Regions from separate parts of the Margalitia sp. FSL K6-0131 genome, predicted to be linked through region 1. Evidence: riboswitches for the same ligand, from Rfam matches in the RefSeq annotation. Region 1 holds a riboswitch; each other region holds the start of a gene.
What was found. A riboswitch is a leader RNA that binds a small molecule or an ion and turns the genes downstream of it on or off. The one in region 1 is predicted to bind cobalamin.
Positions count from the first base shown of each region.

Region 1 (5,333 bases):
ACTTCGATTTGGTACGGCAAAAGCAGGATGTCGTGTGAACCTTGCAGTTGCAGGAGGATTTTCAGTACCGACTGTAATGGGGAGTAAGTCAACGTATTTAAATGCAGGGATAGGCGGATTTAATGGACGTGCTTTAAAGACAGGGGACCATATTTCCGTAAATCAGCCAAGTCCACTTTCATCAAAAATTATTTTGCAAATGAAGAAACAGGCAGGGAGCCGATCTTTTTTGGAAATGGAATGGTCGGTTGCATCGAAATTTATCCCTTCCTTTAAAACAGATCAAACGATTCGTGTAATGAAGGGACGCCAATATTCTTTATTTACAAATCAGAGTCAAAAGGACTTTTTTTCCAAGACATTTGAAGTAAGCACTCAATCGGATCGTATGGGTTACCGTTTAAAGGGAGAAACATTAGCGTTGAAGGAACCGAAGGAAATGCTATCGGAGGCCGTTAGCTTCGGAACCATCCAAGTACCATCAGATGGGAACCCTATTATATTACTCGCTGACCGCCAAACGACAGGGGGCTACCCGAAAATAGGGCAAGTTGCTACTGTTGATTTGCCATTACTGGCTCAAGCGAAGCCTGGAGATCGACTTCGCTTTTCAGAAATTGAACATGAAGTGGCCGAGCAATTACTTATGGAAAGAGAACGAAAAATTCAAGAGCTTAAAAAAGGTATATTACTAAAATTTAAGAGGGAGGCATAAACATGACTAAGGTGGACTTAAATTGTGATATGGGAGAAAGCTTTGGAGCATACAAGCTAGGTAGAGACGAGGAAATTCTTGATTTTATCACCTCAGCAAATATTGCATGCGGATTTCATGCAGGAGATCCCGCGACAATTAGAAAAACTGTCCAATTAGCGATGGAAAAAAATGTAGGGATTGGTGTTCATCCCGGTCTGCAGGACTTAGTCGGTTTTGGCAGAAGAAGCATGCAAATCTCGCCACAAGAAGCATATGATCTTGTTGTTTATCAAATAGGAGCCATTTATGCGTTTGCCAAATCGGAAGGCGGGAAAATTCAGCACGTGAAACCACACGGGGCTCTATATAATATGGCAGCAAAAAGTGCTCCTTTATCGGAAGCCATTGCAGAAGCTATCTACAAAGTAGATCCAGAGCTTATATTATTTGGTCTGGCAGGAGGAGAACTCGTCAAAGCTGGGAAGAAAATCGGTCTGCGCACGGCAAATGAAGTTTTTGCCGACCGCACGTATCAACAAGATGGCTCGTTAACCCCAAGAACGGATTCGCAAGCACTAATTACCAACCACGAAGCTGCCGTTAACCAAGTAATCCAAATGGTAAAGGAAGGAAAAGTTACATCCCTTCAAGGTATCAATGTACCAATCCAAGCTGATACCATTTGCATCCATGGTGACGGAGCCAATGCATTAGACTTTGCTAGATATATTTCTGATAGCTTAAAAGATGCAGGAATTGAAATAGCTAAAATCAAGGAAATTTTATAAGGATGAGTAAGGCGCTTGTCCTTTTCTTATGTGAAACATTCTATTCGTGTAAAATTATTAAAATATAGGAAATTCGGAAAAAATACTGTATAATGATGTTGGTTTACAATTTCATATTAGCAGCGAAATCAGATACCTTCATTTGGAAGGTTTAATAGGGAAGATTGGTGAAAAGCCAACGCGGTCCCGCCACTGTAAATGGGAGCAAGCTGTAATGACCACTATGTATGTAAAAATACACGGGAAGGTACAGTAAGCAATGATCATGAGCCAGGATACCTGTCTGATTTTTGAGTGCACCAATGAACCTACGCGGATAGGGGGTGTTTACGAAACGTTTTTAGTGTTTTTTACAAAACACTATTATTTTTTACGTTTTTTTTTACATGACATCCCTAGATTTAGGAGATGTTTTTTTTTATGCTTTTATACTATCGCAAAAGGGGTTAACACATGAAAAAGCTACTGAATTACTTATCTATCTTACTATTAATTTTTGTCCTTGCAGGATGTGGGGCAGATCAGCAAAACAACAATGCTGGTAAGCATACGACGAAATCCAATGGATTTCCTATTACGATTACGGACGGGGTTGGGAATAAGCTTACAATAAAGAATAAACCAAAACGGATTGTTTCGCTGATTCCAAGCAATACAGAAACCGCGTTCGCCCTTGGCTTAGATAAAGCAATTGTTGGGGTTTCTGATAATGATAATTATCCCGAGCAAGTCAAAAACAAAACAAAAGTTGGCGGGAAAGATATTAATATCGAAAAAGTGATTTCTTTGAAACCGGATGTTGTACTTGCTACCGCTTCAGATGCACATAACTCTCAAGAAGGCCTCAAGCAATTGGAGGACAATGGTATTAAAGTTGTCGTTGTCAATGATGCCACCTCGTTTACAGATGTATATAAATCAATTGAAATGATTGGAAAAGTGACAGGGACACGGGAAAAAGCAGAGGATATCATCGATGGAATGAAGTCCAAAGTAGCAAACATAAAAGAGGAAGCGTCAAAAATCGCAAAAGATCATCCTCAAAAGGTTTGGATTGAAGTATCTGCGCCTCCAAACATTTATACAACTGGGACAGGAACCTTTATGAATGAGATGGTCAATCTATTAGGTGCAAAGAATATTGCGGATGACAAAGCAGGTTGGATTCCATTTTCCGAGGAAGCAGCTGTGAAAGCAAATCCGAATGTCATTGTTCTTACATACGGGTATTATGTGAAGGATGCAGTCAATCAGGTAGTAAAACGAAAAGGATGGCAAGAGGTATCAGCAGTGAAAAACAAACGTGTCTATAATGTTGATTCGGATGAGGTATCAAGACCTGGACCACGTCTTGCGGACGGCTTGCAAGAAATGGCAAAGGCGATTTATCCCGATAATTTTAAATAATAATGGCGGAGAAACAAAAGGGAGGAGAAAAAATGCGTATATATACGAGAACAGGTGATCAAGGGCAAACCAGCATCATAGGCGGCAGGGTTGATAAAGATGATATTCGTGTTCAGGCTTATGGAACGGTTGATGAAGCGAATTGTTTTGTTGGACAAGCGATGGCGGAACTGGATCCCAATTTGTTTGGTGATATTTTAGAAGAATTAGAGAAAATTCAGCATGAATTATTTGATTGCGGCGGAGACCTTGCGAATAAAACGATGAAGCGCCCTTACAAATTACAGCAGGAAATGATTGATTATCTGGAAACGAAAATAGATGAGTATATTGCCAGTACTCCAAAATTAGAAAGATTTATTTTACCAGGAGGCACAAAGGCAGCGGCATCGATCCATATTGCGAGAACGGTCACACGTCGTGCTGAACGTCTTGTTGTTACCCTTTCGAAAACCGACAACAGCGTTCCTCCGCTTGCACAGCGATATTTAAATCGTCTATCAGACTATTTTTTTGCTTTGGCGCGAGTGATTAATCATCGTTCAGGAAAAAGTGATGTTGAATATATAAGAAGTGCCAAGGTATTTCGTGATGGGAAACGTAAAGAAAATAATAGTGAATGAAATAGATGAAAGGATGGGAACAAGGTTGTTTAGATAGCCTTGTTTTCCTTTAAAAAGGAGCTGATTAATACTGCCAAAACTTACTTTTATACAAAAGATGGGAAGAAATAGCATAATTTTTCCCTATTTTCTTGGATGTGTCTTTCTACTATTCTCTATCATTATTGGAATCGCAGTGGGAACTGTATATGTACCAATTCATGAAATTATCCAAATTATAGGATCAGCCATTTTACATATTCCCTTAAAGGATTCAGCAGACCCTATGAATAGCAATATTGTAATGGATATCCGGATGCCCAGAGTGCTACTAGCGGGAATGGTTGGTGCCTCTTTATCGATCGCTGGAGCAGCTTTCCAAGGCTTGCTGCGCAATCCGTTGGCAGACCCGTATACACTTGGTGTTTCGTCTGGTGCTTCCGTCGGTGCAGTGGTAACCCTTTTCTTTCATATTTCCATACCATTTTTGGGGCTCTTGACCTTACCATTTATGAGTATCGTTGGCTCCTTTTTCACGATTTTTTGTGTTTTGTTATTTGCTCGCAAAATGGAGAAAGCGATGAAAGTAGAGACCATTATTTTAACTGGGATTATTTTTAGTTCTTTTTTTAGTTCCTTTATTTCATTAATCATTGCTTTAACAGGGGATGAATTACGGCAAATCATTGGCTGGCTGCTTGGCAGTGTCTCTATGCGCGGATGGAGCTATGTGAATATTATCTTGCCTTTTTTTCTTATTGGGTCTTTGTTGCTTTTAACAAACATCAAGGAGTTAAATGCTATGTCACTTGGAGAAGAACGGGCGTATCATCTCGGGGTGAATGTAGAAAAAAGAAAGCTGTTCGTGTTAATCGCAGGATCGATATTAACTGGGGCTGCAGTTTCCGTTTCGGGTTCCATTGGATTTGTCGGCTTGGTGATCCCGCATTTCATTCGTATCGTATGGGGACCAAATCATAAGAAGCTATTGCCATTATCGATTCTATTTGGAGCAGGTTTTTTAATCTTGGCTGATTTGATTTCAAGAACGATTATCCAACCAACAGAACTCCCAATTGGTGTGGTTACTGCATTAATAGGTGCACCGGTCTTTGCGTTTATTTTGATGAAAAGAAAATTAGGAAGCAGAGGTTAAAGCATGTTAGCAGTAAAGAAGGTAACAGGCGGTTACAAAGGAAGAAACATTGTAAAAGACATTAACTTTAACGTCCAAGCGGGTGAATTTTTTGGAATATTAGGTCCAAATGGAAGCGGGAAAACAACGTTATTAAAAATGATTAGCGGAGCTCTTCCAATTTCAAAAGGGAGCATACATTTATTAGGAAAAGATATTTTCTCCTACTCCGCGAAAGAAAGAGCAAGGCTCGTCGCTGTTTTACCGCAATTGACTGGCGATGGTTTTTCCTATTCTGTGCAAGAAACCGTGCTTTTAGGACGATATGCACATCAAAGCGGTTTGTTTCAAATGATGAGCGAGGAAGATGAAGCGATTGTCAAAGAGGTTATGATCCAAACAGGGGTATTTAAATTTAAGGAAAAATCCTTGCATGAGCTTTCAGGCGGAGAACAACAAAGGGTTTTTCTGGCACAAGCATTGGCACAAAGGCCAAAGGTATTGCTACTAGATGAACCTACAAATCATTTAGATTTAGCCTATCAAAAGGAATTACTGGATTTTATCAAAAAAATGACTATTGAAAACAAGCTGACAGTCATTTCTGTTTTTCACGATATCAATTTGACTTCCCTTTATTGTGATCGAATTCTTCTTATTGAAAACGGAAGAATGGAAATGACCGGATCTCCAAGTGAGGTAAT
Region 1 is NZ_JBBOZS010000001.1:2,975,194-2,980,526, reverse strand. Features, by position in the region: gene NSQ59_RS14585 (5-oxoprolinase subunit C family protein) at 1-715, shown strand, start outside; gene NSQ59_RS14580 (LamB/YcsF family protein) at 718-1,485, shown strand; cobalamin riboswitch at 1,599-1,786, shown strand; gene NSQ59_RS14575 (ABC transporter substrate-binding protein) at 1,939-2,892, shown strand; gene NSQ59_RS14570 (cob(I)yrinic acid a,c-diamide adenosyltransferase) at 2,925-3,515, shown strand; gene NSQ59_RS14565 (FecCD family ABC transporter permease) at 3,613-4,650, shown strand; gene NSQ59_RS14560 (adenosylcobinamide amidohydrolase) at 4,654-5,333, shown strand, end outside.

Region 2 (5,333 bases), 500 kb from region 1:
CTATAATGATAACTGGTCATGTTCGAATGTGTTTCATGTGACTCGATTCTGCGAACAATCGCTCGCAGTCTTGCAAGCAATTCCTCGATGGCAAATGGTTTTATTATGTAATCATCTGCACCATGATCAAGACCGGAAACACGATCCATTACACTATCACGAGCTGTTATCATGATAATTGGGGTTTCTTTTTCCTGACGCACCCTTCTGCATACTTCCAAGCCATTTAAGCTAGGAAGCATCAAATCGAGCAAAATAACATCCCACTCGTCTTCCAAAGCAAATTGGAGCCCTTCCCTTCCGTCATAAGATACCTTCACTTGATACCCCTCATGCTTTAATTCGAGCTCAATAAAGCGTGATAAATTTTTTTCGTCTTCAATGAGTAAAATTTTCTTCATCTATTTCACCTACTAAAACTTCAAGTATTTACTTAAGTTTACTGTAAACAATTCGTTCATGACAAATTCATAGGTTATTTTCCCCAAAAAAAGAAATACTTCCTCCAAAACTAATCGGCGGAAGATTCTTTCCATAAAGGACGTTTTGCTAAAATCATGGATCATTATTTAATATTTGTCTTAGAAGAAATGAAGTTAATAAATGCATGAACAATTTCAATTGACTGAAAGGCAACTAGTGACACTGCTGTCAAACTAAAGAATACGATTGGGATAAAACGTACCCACATTTTATTCGCCTCCTTTATTGTTCAACCTTTACTTTATCAACTTATCATGAGAATAAGATTAAAATTTTATAAATTCTGGATAAAAATAAAAGCTGAAGCGCCTTGCTTATCGGCGTATGGATTTCGTAGTCGCTCACCTCGAGATAAAGGAAACACAGTAAGGTAGTTCACGAACAAATGAAAATAGCACTTCCATTTTCAACTGATGTTGACTTATCGTAGAGAGGAGTCGGAAATATCCACTAGCCGATAGGCGCTGATGCTAGACATAAAAAAACACCGGCTATTTTGCAAGCCGGATTTAAAGAAGGAACTTTATAATGAGTAAAATAATAAGGGGAGTCGAACCGACTCAACGATGATTTTACGAAAACTTTCCTATATTTTCATGAAAGGAAGATTAGAAAATCATGAGAAAATGAAATTTCCACCTAACTTTTAACGGAATGGATATCCGTTTCACCGATTAAATGATGAGATTTTAAAATATTGATTACTTCATCTGTTGCAATATTAATATTATCGCTAACCACTTTTTCCGATTTGCTAATATAGATGTCTTCTTTATGAAGATACTGCGGGTCATAATAGTCTCTCATTAAAAGTTCTACCAACTTCATAAAATTATTTTCTTCCAACGCTTTAAAGATTATGTGGCACCATTCGGATGACTTCATTCTTTTTCTTACATATTGTAACGCCGAACGAACATTTTCTTTAAATTCTTGGTTGTTTTTATTTGGCTGAACATATTCCGCATAAATTCTTTGGATTCTTGCTTCCTCGGAACCTGAAACATAAATATGCAAAGCATTATCCCTTAAAGCAAGTAAAGAATCAGGCTGCACAGCATGTCCAATTCTTTTGCTTTCCCCTTCCATTATTACGTAATGGGAATTCTGTAAGGAAAGCAGCTCTTCAAATAATAGACCGTCAAATGTTTTTTGATTATGGGGTTTTCTGCCATCAATGGCACCAAATAGAGATCCCTTATGGTTGGCCATTTGTTCGAGATCCAGAACGGGAAACCCGAGCTTTTTTAAATTTTGTAATATTTGTGTTTTCCCTGTTCCGGTCATACCATGTAAAATTACTGCTTTACCTGGAAGTAAATCTGGAATCAATTCTAAAGATTTTTTTCGATATGCACGATAACCGCCTTTTAATCTATAGACATGAAGTCCTGAAAAAGTAGCAAATTGTGCAACGGATCCACTGCGCATACCACCTCTCCAGCAATAGATTAAAGGCTTCTTTCCGGACTCTTCTATTTCCTTAATTTTCTTCATTAAATGCGGTATCTTTGGAGCAACAACCTCCATCGCCCTCCATTTTGCCGCATTTGCACCAACCTGTTTATATAAGGTCCCAATTTCTGCTCGTTCTTCATTTGAAAAGATGGGAATATTAATAGAATGGGGAATAGCACTCTCGGAAAATTCTAATGGTGAGCGAACATCCATTGTTACATATTTATCCTTTTCATCAAGCCACTCTTCTACTGTTATATCTTGTGACATAAATTCATTCCTCCAATACTCTTCCCTTTCATTTTATCATATCCAATTCCTTATTGTGTTTAAACAAGAGTATCAATTTATGGAATTCTTTTGCAAAATGATAGTTGTGAATTTACTTTTGATATGTTAATATAAAACACAATATATGCTAATTAAATTCATTTTCAAAACTATATATTGAAATTAACTTCATGTAAGGGTGTCCATAGATGGACTTAATAGGGAATTCGGTGAGAATCCGAAACTGTCCCCGCAACTGTAAGTGTGAACGAAAAAGGATAGACCACTGCATCCGCTCGATGCGGGAAGGTCCTTTAGTAGGCTGCACACAAGTCAGGAGACCTGCCTTCACATGATAAAGTTTCGATTCCTCGGGGATTGGGGAGATGAAACGATAGTTAAAACGTCTATGACTATGTATGTTCTTTTTTCCTATCGTTTGATCTGCTCATCCTTCGGGCAGATCTTATTTTTTTATAGGGGGAAAATAAATGGGAACTACGATTACAGAGATTGAAAATTGGAACCGTCATATCTTATCCATTCTAGTAGAAAAAGCAGAAGCAGACGAACGTTTCCACCCGGTTTATTCTTTCGCACAAAACTTATTAGAGCAAAAGCCTTGGATATCAGAGGACGAGTGGGTTCAGCAAATTATATTAGATTGCCTATCTCGATTAAATGAGGAAGAAATCTTCTGGACATACGATGCTGCTCACTTTTATATGGAATATCTTTATTACAAGGCAGCGCAAAATAGAGAATATTCCTATAAAGTCAGGTATGGTAATTTTTATGGTTTGTTAGAAACTTTAACAGAAGAAGGCATCTATAACCGCTGCCTGCTAGATTGCTATTCAGTAGACGAAATACATCAATTAGCCAGCAAAATGGATTATCACAAAGACCAACTCTTCACATACATAGGAATACGTACATTGGCAGACCGCTATTTAGCGACTGATCATCATAAAAATGTATTCGAGCTTCCGCAGGAAAGATGGATGATTATTGCTATGCAATTAATGATCAATGAACCGAAAGAAAGCCGTTTAAAGCTTGTGGAAGAAGCCTATTGGGCACTAAGTAATCTTTATATGACGGTTGCAACCCCTACCCTTTCGAATGCAGGAAAAAACTATGGGCAATTATCGAGCTGCTTTATTGATACGGTAGAAGACAGTTTACAAGGAATCTTTGACAGCAACACTGATATTGCCAATCTATCAAAAAACGGCGGTGGAATCGGAGTCTATTTAGGTAAGATACGAAGCCGCGGAAGTGCGATTAAAGGATTTGTCGGAGCATCTTCCGGCGTTCTTCCTTGGATGAAACAATTAAATAATATTGCAGTGAGTGTCGATCAGCTCGGACAAAGAAAAGGTGCCATTTGTGTGTATCTGGATATTTGGCATAAGGATATTTCTTCTTTTCTTGATGCCAAATTGAATAATGGGGATGAACGATATCGCACACATGATTTATTTACTGGTGTATGCCTTCCTGACTTATTTATGGAGCAGGTAGAAATACGCGGTGATTGGTACTTATTCGATCCGCATGAGATAAGACAAGTTATGGGGTATTCTCTTGAGGATTATTACGATGAAACAAGCGGAAGCGGCTCATTCCGTACTAAGTATTGGGAGTGTGTTCAACACGAAACCCTTTCTAAAACTGTCGTTCCAGCAATCGAAATCATGAAAAGTATTATGAAGAGCCAGTTAGAAACTGGCGGACCATTTGTCTTTTATCGGGACGAGGTTAATCGTAAAAATCCAAATAAACATCAAGGAATGATCTATTCAAGTAATCTATGTACAGAAATTATGCAAAATCAAAGTACAACGAATATCATTACTCAATATACACAAGATGGAAAAATCATAATTGAAAAACAGCCTGGTGATTTTGTAGTTTGTAATTTATCTTCTATCAATCTAGGGCTGGCTGTTCCCGCCAATATTTTAGAGAGATTAATTCCGATTCAAGTACGAATGTTGGACAATGTGATTGATTTAAATGACATTCCTGTTTTACAGGCAAAATTAACGAACCAAAAATACCGCGCGATTGGACTTGGAACATTTGGGTGGCATCATTTATTAGCATTGAAAAAAATAAAGTGGGAAAGCGAGGATGCAGTTCAATATGCTGATCGGCTATATGAAAAAATCGCCTTCCTTACTATCCAAGCAAGTATGGAATTAGCGAAAGAAAAAGGCTCCTATCCAGTCTTTAAAGGCTCCGAATGGGATACAGGTGAGTATTTCTTTCGAAAAGGATATTTAGAAAACAACTCTTCTTCCTGTGCTTGGGATAGATTGTACAAGGATATACAGCAATTTGGAATGAGAAACGGCTATTTAATGGCGGTCGCTCCCAATTCATCAACTTCCATTATTGCTGGAAGCACAGCCAGTATCGATCCAATTTTCCATAAATTTTATGCAGAAGAAAAGAAAGACTATAAAATCCCTGTTACCGCTCCTGATTTAAGCCCAGCAACGACTTGGTATTATAAATCAGCCTATTTTATTGATCAAAAGTGGAGCATTCAGCAAAATGCAGCCCGTCAAAAGCATATTGATCAATCAATCTCATTTAATTTATATGTACAAAATACAATAAAAGCAAAGGATTTACTAGAGTTACATTTAACTGCATGGAAAAGTAAATTAAAAACAACTTATTACGTAAGGTCAACCTCTTCTATTCTGGAAGAATGCGATTCATGCTCGAGCTAAATTGGTTAGGAGATGAAAAAAATGAGTTCTGTTATGATTCAAAAGAGAAAATTAATGGATAAAACCGCACCAAACCGGTCCACTTCGATTATTAACGGGAAGTCTTCCAATATTCTTAATTGGGATGATGTACGCTTTTCTTGGGCATTCCCAAAATATAAACGAATGCTTGCTAATTTCTGGACTCCATTTGAAATTAATATGTCTCAGGATATTAAGCAGTTTCCAAATTTATCAGATGATGAACAAAATGCCTTTTTAAAAATTATCGGTTTACTTGCGCTATTGGATAGTGTTCAAACAGATTATGCAGGAAAAGTAGCTGATTATCTAACTGATTCCAGTTTAAATGCCCTTATGATTATCCTGGCACAA
Region 2 is NZ_JBBOZS010000001.1:2,471,821-2,477,153, reverse strand. Features, by position in the region: gene NSQ59_RS12080 (response regulator transcription factor) at 1-401, opposite strand, end outside; gene NSQ59_RS12075 (hypothetical protein) at 566-691, opposite strand; gene mnmH (tRNA 2-selenouridine(34) synthase MnmH) at 1,123-2,211, opposite strand; cobalamin riboswitch at 2,392-2,575, shown strand; gene NSQ59_RS12065 (ribonucleoside-diphosphate reductase subunit alpha) at 2,703-4,958, shown strand; gene NSQ59_RS12060 (ribonucleotide-diphosphate reductase subunit beta) at 4,980-5,333, shown strand, end outside.
Region 2: another riboswitch for cobalamin. It lies ahead of NSQ59_RS12065 (ribonucleoside-diphosphate reductase subunit alpha); the one in region 1 lies ahead of NSQ59_RS14575 (ABC transporter substrate-binding protein).

Region 3 (5,333 bases), 1.4 Mb from region 1:
TCCAGCAATCCAATGATATTTTTATTTGTTTTGTTTAGGACCTGTTTTTCTTGTACTTTCAATGGACTGTCTATTTCTTTTGTCATGGCTTTAGCTTGATGAAGAGCCGACACTTGGAGCTGTCGGCCCTTCATCAATTCTGTACCACTATAGATTAAACAGATGAGACCAGCTGTCATGATCACAAATGCAATTTTCTTCATGTTTAAGCCGCTTTCTGTTTACGATTATAGAAGTAAATAGCTGCACCAATGATGAAAAGGATTACACCTAATAATAATACGTTATAATAATTGGTTGCTGTATTTGGCAATGGCTGACCGTTATCAGAAGGATGCTTTTCTGTGTTTGTTGCATCATTACCTGGCTGAACAGTCACATCATTTCCTGTAAATTGATAAATGGAGCCCTCTCCATTTAGATATTGCTGATACGCAGTTAATCCTAATAAGCCTTGCGTTGTTGCAATTAAATTTGATTCATGATCTGCTGCGATGTGAGCAAATCCGCCATCCTTTTGATGGAATGACATTAAATGTTGCACAAGGTTTCCGCCTGTTTTTGTAAATGCTTTATCAGTTGGGTCAACACCGATAGACGATAAACCAATGATTACTTGAGCAGTCGTTTCACTTGCATCTCCGCCATTAATATCGCTGCTAAATCCGCCATTTTTATCCTGAACGGATGAAAGCCAGTTTACTGCATTATCGATAGCATTTTTTACATTTTCTTTGCTCTTATATGGAGCAAGTGCAGCTAATGCCATGGAAGTGATGTCAACACTCGCATTATCGCCAACAAGTGCCCATCCACCAGACTTAAGCTGATTATCCAATAAGTAGTTTACAAGTTTTTCTCTAGACCATTTTGCATTAGCAGGAACTTTATATTTCTTGCTATCTAATGCAAGCAATGCATATATAACCCCATTTGTTCCTTGATTTGTCATGCGGTCATTGGAGTAAATTTTTTCAATCAAATTATAACCATCAATATTAGCAGCATTTCCTCCAGCTGCAGTAACACCGATTGCTAATCTTTCATAATCGGTAACATTGCGGAATGTACCATCATTTTCTTTCAATGTCTTTTTAATATTATTTAAATAAACGGCAGGAATCTTTTGACCGGATCTTTGCAGTCCGATGATTTCAAACTCATCATTACCACCATTTTTCAATACATAAGAAGCAGAAGATTTCATTGCAGCTGCAACCTGTTGCTTCGTTACATTTGGTTGTTTTGTTCCATCTGGAGTTCCTGAATTATTGCCCCCGTTTCCATTATCACCATTGGAATCCGGCGGTGTTATATAATTATCAATGGTTAATTCAACACTATCTCCATTTTTTAAAATGTTTGTTGACAGGGATGATTGTAGAGGATTTCCATTCAAAGCGGTCTTCCAATAATCCCCTTCATTCAGTTTCGCATTTCCGATATTTTGAACAAATTCAAAGTAACTTGAATCTACCGAAACCTTTAGTGCAAGATTTTTCTGTGAAGCAGCTTGTATTAATGCATCGTACGCATTGGCACCTTCCACGACCTTTACATCTGTTTCTGGTATCAGTGCATTACCTTTTACATCTTTTGCAGAAACTTTTGCGGAAATAGTTTTCTCCGGGTAACTTACTACCTTAAATAGCAAATCATCCCCATTTTTCACTTTGTATCCGGATACTCCTACTTGAGCCATGCTGCCGTTAATAATAAAGCCCCAATATGTACTGTCCTTTGCATAGTCAGGCTTTGCATCCCCAATTTGTACAATATTTGCGCCATACTTAGGATCAGTAGTATAGTCAAATGCAATATTTTTCTTTGTAGTTGCTTCCTTTAATACATCGAAAGCTGTTTCTCCATCCTTTATTTCCAACACAGAATGTGGAAGGACGGTTTTACCATTTTCATCGACAACCGAAATCATTGCTGCATTTTTTAAAGCAGCAGCAGATACCGGATTTGTAAAAAATCCCGTTAGTTGAAGCATCACAAGTAGGATAGCCGTCAACACGACAGAACTTCTTTTGAAAAGCATTCCTTTCATTTCTCTTCCCCCTTGAAAAAAATAAAAAAACATCTCCTAATGTGAAGATGTTGTGCGTCGCAGGAGGTGAAAATGTTCGATTTTCCTCGAGCTCAGCACCACCTATCCACGTAGGTTTATGGTGCAAAAAATAGGCAGGTCTCCTGGCTCATGATCAACACTCTTTAACTCCTTCCCATCTTGTAAGACAGTGGATAATCTTTGTAAAGAGCTCCCATTTACAGTGGCGGGACCGCGTCGGTTTTTCACCGAACTTCCCTTTTAATGATTGAAATAATTCAATCAACCTAGTTTTCCCACTATTAAATTAATACCGATATTATCATAGTTTAATAAGTAAGAATATGTCAAGTTGTGGTTATTACCGATATTTGACCTGATAGTGAAATTTATTTTATTCCATTAATTTTATTTTAAATCTTCCCTCCTATAATCAAAATCAACCGAGTCAGATATTATTTCATATGGAGTGAGGATAATGGCGAAAAATAAAGGATTAAAATGGATTGTCGGTTTATCAAGCGTGGCGGTTTTTACCGGGTTTGTCGGATTATCACAAAAATATTCCTATTTTCCGGATGATCATTCAGGTTGAATTCTCCAAATCAAACAACTGTAAATTAAAAAAAGGGTACTATCAGTTTCATGTTGATAGTACCTTATTTATTTTAGAAAGCTTATCAAAAATCACCTTATAATAATTCGAAGGATGAGGTACAAAATCTTTTAGCTCTACATCTGTGCGAAGGCTAGTTAATTGGTTATTTTTATATTCAAAACCAGAGATGTTAATAGATTTAAGTGAACCATTATATAAACCTTCCATTTGGTGAAAAGGAATTCGATAAATTCCAGCAACTTCTACAGGGTCAGGTATTATTTTTTCCATATGCTCTTTATAATGGTAAAAGTAAGTGTAGCAGAATTCATTATCGATAAATGTATCACCAGTATAGCTTGCCGAGATAACCCCAATCGATTCCAGTTCATCCATTTGTACTTGTATTCCGAGCTCCTCTTCTACCTCTCTTATGCCCTCGTGAGGACGTTCTCCTGCAGTCAAATGTCCTGCTGCAGTTATATCGAGTAAATTAGGATGGGTATCCTTGTCATGCTGTCTTTTTTGAAAAAGAACATTCAGCACCCCATTTTCGATTTGATAGAACCAGCAATGAAATGCCTTATGCCAATATCCCTTTTGGTGAACTTCATTTCGTTCCGCAACACCCATGTGATTCATATCTGCATCAAAAATATCAAAGAATTCTTTTGTCATTTGTCATACTCCTATCTAGTTGCCTTTTGTGCAAAAACTTATTCTTTATTTCCTGTCCCTACCGCCAAAACATACCCATCCGGATCCTCAATCGCAAATTCCCTCCATGCTCCCCAATCAAACTCTGTTACTACGGGTTCTTGAACAATTTTCGCCCCTTTTTGTTTCCACTCATTATGTAATTGATCTAAGGCTGCAAAATCATACGCGTAAGCATAGGCATCCCATATAACCTCATTATTGCTGCTATTAGGGGATATTATTTGATTTTCTTTTGCTTGTAAAAGTTTAAACCCGAGTTTCAATGAATCATTCCGAAGAGCCCACCAATCGTTCACTTCACATCCTAAAACATCTTGATAGAAAGCCATTGATTTTTCTATGTCTGAAACTAGTAAAACGGTTAAGGATTGTATTCTATCCATTTTCATTCTCCTTTTAAAAAATTATATACATAAAGATTTTACCCGAAAAGACAGCTATTTGTTTAGAATTTTTGAAATATTTTTGACGTTTTACAAATATTTTTTAGGTGCGAGTATAAGATATGCACCTCGGTTAAAATAATCCTTATGGTAGAAAAAAATGAAGGAGACCTGCATTCGATGAAGCTTTTTACAGATATTGATTTAGACGGATTAGGCTGCGGAATTGTCGCCAAGCTAGCATTTGGTGAAGATGCAAATGTTTCTTATTGTTCCTATCGAAATTTAAATCAACGTGTGGAGCATTTTATCGATAACCCCGATCATAATAACACCGAAACATATATTACGGACCTGGCAGTCAATGAACATGTGGAAAAAAAGCTTGAAAAGCGGTTTTCTAATGGACATCCGATTCAAATGATTGACCACCATGTAACGGCCATGCATTTTAATGAATACAAATGGGCAATGGTCGATCCCGAATATAAGACTGGTAAGAAAACCTGTGCGACATCACTGTTTTATGATTTTCTCGTGGAGCATCAAAAAATTCAAAAGACCCCTGCATTGGACGAATTTGTTGATCTAGTTCGTCAATATGATACTTGGGAATGGGATGAAAATAATAATGTCGCTGCTAAACGTTTAAATGACTTATTTTATATGATGGATAGGGAGCATTTTGAGGAAGATCTGCTCAAAAGATTAAAGGACCATCCTAATTCCTTCACCTTAACAGATACGGAAAACCTACTATTGGACGTAGAAGACAAAAAGATCCATAGGTATATTCATTCCAAAAACAGACAACTTGTCCAAACCTTCGTGGAGGAATATTGTGTGGGAATCGTCCATGCGGAGCAGTATTTATCTGAACTCGGCAATGCATTGCATAAGCTGAATCCGCATCTGGATATGATTATTTTAATAAATGCCGGAAATAAAAAGGTGGGTTTTCGCACGATATACGATCATATTGATGTATCAGAATTCGCCTCCCGCTTCGGTGGCGGTGGCCATCCAAAAGCTTCAGGATGTGATTTGTCACAGGAAACATTTGAAAAATTTGTAGTGAATGTGTTCCCTATATCTCCACACAAACCGGATCCTGAGCGAAACGAAATCAATGTCAAATGTGCCCATTATGGTACATGTTACGAAAACCGAAAAGGAGACATCTCCTTTATTCGTCCCTTAAACGAACATGATTTTGAAGTCATACATAACGGGAAAAGAATAGATGAATCGTTTGATGCCTATGAGAGCGCTGAGTATTTTATTAAACGGAACTATAACTCCTGGCTTCGTTTTGACAACGACTATCTTCGTCATTTAACTACTGCTTTGCCAGTTACGACGGAAGAGATTAGAGCAAATTATGAAATGATAATTTCCACTTGCGGAGGTTCTTCCATCCAGCCATTCTTAATCATAATCTTTCCACCGTCTTGAGAGAAAGTAAAAATATCTTTTGCAAGAATAGCCATTTTAACCGGTATATCATTTCTTAGACTAAATGCCCCACCCAATGCATTACTGCCTAGGCTAAATGAAGTTAACAGATTGGTATTGAACA
Region 3 is NZ_JBBOZS010000001.1:1,616,905-1,622,237, reverse strand. Features, by position in the region: gene NSQ59_RS07770 (class D sortase) at 1-203, opposite strand, end outside; gene NSQ59_RS07765 (DUF4430 domain-containing protein) at 206-2,053, opposite strand; cobalamin riboswitch at 2,170-2,359, opposite strand; gene NSQ59_RS07760 (NUDIX hydrolase) at 2,697-3,329, opposite strand; gene NSQ59_RS07755 (VOC family protein) at 3,368-3,754, opposite strand; gene NSQ59_RS07750 (DHH family phosphoesterase) at 3,935-5,209, shown strand; gene NSQ59_RS07745 (DUF3231 family protein) at 5,134-5,333, opposite strand, start outside.
Region 3: another riboswitch for cobalamin. It lies ahead of NSQ59_RS07765 (DUF4430 domain-containing protein); the one in region 1 lies ahead of NSQ59_RS14575 (ABC transporter substrate-binding protein).